2 regions of the Marinobacter flavimaris genome follow, and region 1 is predicted to be linked to the other one. Evidence: predicted binding sites of a transcription regulator. Region 1 holds the regulator's gene; the other holds the start of a gene.
The links. The regulator sigma-54, encoded in region 1, starts transcription at its own class of promoters, with help from an activator protein. The targets are predictions, from matches to a motif close to ANTGGCATNNANNTTGCTNT.

Region 1 (3,380 bases):
GATGCACGGTCGGGCCCGCCAAGGCATCGGCTATCTGCCACAGGAAGCCTCGGTTTTCCGCAAACTGTCTGTGCGCGACAACATCATGGCGATCCTTGAGACGCGGCAGGGCCTGACCAAGGCAGACCGGCAGAAAAAGCTCGAGGAGCTGCTGGAGGAATTCCACATCACCCATATACGGGACAGCGTTGGTATGGCCCTGTCCGGTGGTGAGCGGCGACGGGTGGAAATTGCCCGGGCCCTGGCCATGGAGCCGGCTTTCATCCTGCTGGATGAGCCCTTCGCCGGTGTGGACCCCATATCCGTCAGTGACATCAAACACATCATCCGGCACCTTCGGGACAAAGGCATTGGCGTTTTGATCACCGACCACAACGTGCGTGAGACCCTGGACATCTGCGAGAATGCCTACATTGTTTCCGGCGGCCACATCATCGCCTCCGGCAATGCCGACGCCATCCTGGCCAACCAGCAGGTCAAGGAAGTCTATCTCGGCGACGAATTCAGACTCTGACACCCAATGGCTGATTGTTTTGATGATCTGTAGCAAGTAAACTCGGCAAAGAACTTGCTAGGGTAAATTAAAATCACGGCAAGTAACCGGCATATAAAGATTTTTTCACGACTTATGACACAACGCGCTGATGAGTGACGGATCCTGAACCATGGTTATGAAAGCCTCCTTACAGTTAAAGCTGGGTCAAAGCCTGACCATGACGCCCCAGCTGCAACAGGCGATCCGGCTTCTCCAGCTCTCCACTCTCGACCTCCAGCAGGAAATCCAGCAGGCACTGGAATCCAACCCCATGCTGGAGACCTCCGAGGACGATGACCAGACCGACGCAGCCAGCGAAAACGACGAGCGCGAGGCCAACGCCACCGAGTCCGCCGCTGAAGCTGCCCCGGAACCGGCCAGCGACTGGGATGAATCCGAGAACGGCCCGGACTGGTCCTCGGAGAACGAGATTCCTGACAACATTCCGGACGATCTGCCGGTTGATACCGCCTGGGACGACATCTACCAGTCCGCACCAGCGCCGGCAGCCCGCAACGACGACGAAAACGATCACGATTTCGAAACCCGTAATTCCCCGACCGAAACGCTTCAGGATCACCTGGAATGGCAGCTCAATCTGACGCACCTCAGTGAACGGGACCAGGCCATTGCCCATGCCCTGATGGATGCAGTGGACGAACGGGGCTATATCACCAGCCCGCTGGAGGAAATCCACGCCGGACTGCTGGATGAGAACGATGAAGACCCCCTTGAACTGGATGAAGTGGAAGCCGTGCTTCACCGCCTGCAACACTTTGATCCGCCCGGCGTGTTTGCCCGGGACCTACAGGAATGCCTGCTGATCCAGCTCAACCAGCTGCCGCCGGAAACACCCTGGCTGGCCCAGGCACGCCTTGTAATTACCCATTACATCAACCTGCTGGGCAACCGCGATTACGCCCAGTTGCTGCGCCGCAGCCGCCTGAAAGAAGACCAGTTGCGGGATGTCCTGGCGCTGATCACCGGCCTGAATCCGCGGCCGGGCGATGTCATTGACCGGGCCGAACCCGATTATGTGATTCCGGACGTGATCGTTCGCAAACACAATGGCCGCTGGCGTGTTGAGCTGAATCCTGAAATTGCACCGCGCATCCGGGTCAATGCCAGCTATGCTTCTCTTATAAGGCGTGCGGACAGCAGTGCCGACAACACCTACCTGCGGGATCAGTTGCAGGAGGCGAAATGGTTTATCAAGAGCCTGCAGAGCCGCAATGAAACCCTGCTGAAAGTGGCGACCCGTATTGTCGAGCACCAGCAAGGATTCCTGGATCAGGGTGAAGAAGCCATGAAACCGCTGATCCTCTCTGATATCGCCCAGGCGGTTGAGATGCATGAGTCCACGATTTCCCGGGTCACCACCCAGAAATACATGCACACCCCCCGGGGAATTTTCGAGCTGAAATATTTCTTCTCCAGCCATGTCAGCACTGACGAAGGCGGTGAATGTTCTTCCACGGCGATCCGCGCGATGATCAAAAAGCTGATTGCCGCGGAAACGCCCAAAAAGCCGTTGAGCGACAGTAAAATTGCAGCCATGCTAGGAGAACAGGGAATCAAGGTTGCGCGACGCACCGTTGCCAAGTACCGGGAGGCCATGCACATTCCGCCTTCGAACGAACGCAAGCGGCTGGTCTGAACACCCCGGGGTCCGGGCGCAACGTACTATTTGCCGGCGCACAATGCGCCAGCACCCAGACCGGCTCCCGGGAGCCGGAACGATGACAACAGGAGACGCCTATGCAACTCAATATTTCAGGCCATCACGTAGAACTTACTCCCGCACTGAAGGATTATGTTTCAGAGAAGTTCCAGAAGCTCGAGCGTCACTTTGACCACATCAGCAACTGCCAGGTAACCCTGGAAGTGGAGAAGGTGCGCCAGATTGCGGAAGCCACGCTGCACGTGGTTGGTGGTGAGATTCACGCAAAGGCAGAAAATGAGGATATGTACGCAGCCATCGATGCCCTGATCGACAAGCTTGACCGTCAGATCCTCAAGCACAAGGAAAAGAATGTAGACCGGATGCACGGAAACGGCTCTCGCTAACTGACTGTTTTCATGCAATTCATCTAATCGAGCTGCGACATGAGTAACGTGTCGCAGCCTTTTTTTTAACGGAAACGCAGTCGATCCATGAGCGACACATCCCTGACCATAGAGAACATTCTTGCTCCGGAGCTCACCCTCTGCAGGGTAGCTGCGTCCAGCAAGAAACGGGCCCTGGAGTTTATTGCCGAGCAGATAAACCATCAGGACAACACGCTCAGCGAGACCCAGCTCTTCAACAACCTGATTTCCCGCGAGCGCCTGGGCAGCACCGGCATTGGCCAGGGAATCGCCATTCCCCACTGCCGTCTGGAAGGACTTGATCACGTGGTGGGCGTGCTGATGACGCTGGAAGAAAGCGTCGAATTCGATGCTATCGACAATCAGCCGGTGGATCTGATTTTCGCCCTGATCGTCCCGAAGGAAGCAACGAGCGAACACCTGGAGCTGCTCAGCCAACTGGCTGAAAAGTTCAATGAGCGGTCGTTCTGTGATCGCCTCCGGCAATCCGAGGACGCCAGCACGCTGTACCAGCGCATGACCGCCTCAGGCGGCTGATATTCACTGCAGTGGAGGTAAGGTGGTCATGAAGCTGATTATCGTCAGTGGCAGGTCCGGTTCGGGCAAGAGTACCGCACTTCATGTGCTGGAGGACCTCGGGTTTTATTGCATCGACAATCTTCCTATTGGCCTGCTCTTCCCCCTCACACGGGAAGCCGCCAGCCAGACCAGGCCTGGTCGACTGGGCAAGATGGCCGTCAGTATCGATGCGCGGAAC
Region 2 (3,380 bases), 2.3 Mb from region 1:
CAGAAAAAACAGAAGGCCGGCACACAATCCAGACTTTGGATTCATAAGCTCACCTGTTATTGGGTTTCCCCGATTATCGGCGGGGCCCGGGGCGTTTTCAACGCCTGTCGCCCGGATGTTGGTTACATATCGTTAAGGGCTGCAGGCACTGTGCTTTCGCTCACAAAAAAGCCCCGCACGGGGCGGGGCTTGTCTGCTGAACCTCTGGGAAGAGGTTATTAGCAGGAGTAGTACAGATCGAACTCGATCGGGTGGGTCGTCATGTTCAGCTTCTCGACTTCACCACGCTTCAGGCCAACGTAGCCTGCGATCATGTCTTCGGTGAATACGCCGCCGCGAGTCAGGAACTCGTGGTCTGCTTCCAGGCAGTCCAGAGCTTCGGACAGAGTCTCGGCAACCGTCGGGATGCTCAGGGCCTCTTCCTTCGGCAGGTCGTACAGATCCTTGTCCATGGCGTCGCCAGGGTGGATCTTGTTCTGGATGCCGTCCAGGCCGGCCATCATCAGTGCTGCGAAGGCCAGGTACGGGTTGGCAGACGGGTCAGGGAAGCGAACTTCGATACGACGCGCCTTCGGGCTGTTCACGTACGGGATCCGGATAGACGCTGAGCGGTTACGGGCAGAGTAGGCCAGCATAACCGGCGCTTCGAAGCCCGGAACCAGACGCTTGTATGAGTTGGTGGAGCTGTTGGTGAAGGCGTTGATGGCCTTGGCGTGCTTGATAACACCACCAATGTAGTACAGAGCGGCTTCGCTCAGGCCAGCGTAGCTGTCACCGGCGAACAGGTTCTTGCCGTCTTTGCTCAGGGACATGTGAACATGCATGCCGGAACCGTTGTCGCCGACAACCGGCTTGGGCATGAAGGTGGCAGTCTTGCCATAGGCATGAGCAACGTTGTGCACGCAGTACTTGAGGATCTGAACTTCGTCAGCCTTTTTGGTCAGCGTGTTGGCGCCAACACCGATTTCACACTGGCCGGCGGTGCCGACTTCGTGGTGGTGTACTTCGATGTCCAGGCCCATGGATTCCATGGCGGCACACATGGCGCCACGCAGGTCGTGCAGGCTATCAACCGGGGGAACCGGGAAGTAGCCGCCTTTTACGCCCGGGCGGTGACCGATGTTGTTGCGGTCGAAATCTTCGCCGGAAACCCAGGCAGCTTCTTCAGAGTGGATGTGGTACATCGCGCCCTGCATGTCTACGTTCCACTTTACGGAGTCAAACACGAAGAATTCCGGCTCCGGGCCGAACAGCGCGCCGTCGGCGATGCCGGTGGACTTGAGGTATTCTTCTGCACGACGGGCAACAGAGCGCGGATCACGCTCGTAACCCTGCATGGTAGAAGGCTCTACGATGTTGCAGGTGATGTTCACGGTGGTTTCTTCGGTGAACGGATCGAGTACAGAGGTCTCGTCGTCCGGCATCAGGATCATGTCGGATTCGTTGATGCCTTTCCAGCCCGCAATAGAGGAGCCGTCAAACATTTTGCCGTCTGCGAAAAAGTCTTCATCTACTTCGGTGGCAGGCAGTGTTACGTGCTGCTCTTTACCGCGGCTGTCAGTGAAGCGCAGGTCAACCCATTTGACTTCGTGTTCTTTGATCAAATCAACTGTCTTGGACATTGTGCATGCTCCGTAAGTTATACCGCACAGGCGGCTGTATTCATGTTCGTGGCGCCGGATCGCCCGGGCTAACGGGTTCCGATCTGTTTCTCAGGTTCGCGCAGCTTAGCAAATGCTGTTGCGTCTTACCTGTAAATTTCGGCTGATTTCGATAAAGCAAGGCGCTTGCCAATTTTTAGGGCATGCTCCAGAACAGCGCAACTGCAAGGGTTTGGGGCATATTGGAACGAGAATGCTCGCCCTGTGGCGAAAACCTGCACTCAAATGGTGCACCTTGTTGGTGCGTTTATTGGATTTTTGCCCTGATCAGGTGCATCCGTTCCGAATATAGAATAGGCGTTTTTCTTCATATTAACGACACCGACTTTTCGCTATACTGCGCGCCGCTTCATCTTTTACCCTGTCATTTCTTGATCGTGGATCGGAAAGCACCATGCAGGGTGCCGGGCAGCCAGCTCCGGTGAATGAGTTCATTTTACGGATTTGAGACGGCATGTGCTGGGATTCTCCCTGCGATAGACCTTCTCAGGTCATTGAGTGCATGCCGCAGGAATATTTTTGTGATTGAAAAACTTCGTAATATCGCCATCATCGCCCACGTTGACCATGGTAAGACTACCCTCGTAGACCAGCTCTTGCGCCAATCCGGCACCCTGGATCGGAAGGAGCTCGATAGCGAGCGGGTCATGGATTCCAACGATCAGGAAAAAGAACGGGGCATTACCATTCTGGCCAAGAACACGGCCCTGAAATGGAACGACTACGATATCAATATTGTGGACACCCCGGGCCACGCTGATTTCGGCGGTGAGGTTGAGCGAGTCATGAGCATGGTCGATTGCGTGCTGCTGGTGGTTGATTCCATTGACGGCCCCATGCCTCAGACCCGGTTTGTTACCCAGAAGGCATTTGCCGCGGGCCTGCGCCCGATCGTCGTGGTTAACAAGATTGACCGTCCCGGCGCTCGTCCAGACTGGGTCGTGGACCAGGTATTCGACCTGTTTGACAACCTGGGAGCCACTGATGAGCAGCTGGACTTCCCGATTGTGTTTGCCAGCGCTCTGAACGGCATTGCCGGGATGGATCACGAAAACCTGGATGACAACATGGATGCCGTGTTCCAGGCGATTGTTGATCATGTGCCAGCTCCGAATGTTGATCCGGACGGCCCGTTCCAGATGCAGATCTCCCAGCTGGACTACAACAGCTTCCTCGGTGTGATCGGTATTGGTCGTATCATGCGCGGTAAGGTCAAGACCAATTCGCCGGTAACCGCCATTGGCGCCAACGGCAAGAAGCGTAACGGCCGTATCCTCAAGATCATGGGACATTCCGGTCTTCAGCGTGTTGAAGTCGAAGAAGCTCAGGCTGGCGACATCGTCTGTGTCAGTGGCATGGACGAGCTGTTTATCTCTGACACTCTTTGTGATCAGGCCAACGTTGAAGCTCTGCCGGCACTGACGGTGGATGAGCCGACCGTGTCCATGACCTTCCAGGTCAACGATTCGCCTTTTGCCGGCAAGGAAGGCAAGTACGTCACCAGCCGGAACATCAAGGAGCGCCTTGAAAAGGAGCTGCTGCACAATGTGGCGCTGCGTGTTGAAGAGGGCGACTCCGCGGACAAGTTCAAGGTATCCGGTCGTGGCGAGTTGCATCTGTCTGTACTGATTGAAAACATGCGTCGCGAGAACTTTGAGCTGGCTGTTGGCCGTCCGGAAGTTGTTATCCGCGAAGTTGACGGCGTGAAGCAGGAGCCTT

Region 2: glnA (glutamate--ammonia ligase) is a predicted target of sigma-54. The motif match lies at 1,776-1,795, and genes of this name have one in related genera.

What each region holds. Positions count from the first base shown of each region.
Region 1 is NZ_CP171359.1:2,156,013-2,159,392, forward strand. Features, by position in the region: gene lptB (LPS export ABC transporter ATP-binding protein) at 1-514, shown strand, start outside; gene ACGK9W_RS10100 (RNA polymerase factor sigma-54) at 666-2,192, shown strand; gene hpf (ribosome hibernation promoting factor) at 2,294-2,602, shown strand; gene ptsN (PTS IIA-like nitrogen regulatory protein PtsN) at 2,690-3,160, shown strand; gene rapZ (RNase adapter RapZ) at 3,189-3,380, shown strand, end outside.
Region 2 is NZ_CP171359.1:4,452,376-4,455,755, forward strand. Features, by position in the region: gene ACGK9W_RS20810 (DUF4124 domain-containing protein) at 1-45, opposite strand, end outside; gene glnA (glutamate--ammonia ligase) at 219-1,622, opposite strand; gene typA (translational GTPase TypA) at 2,183-3,380, shown strand, end outside.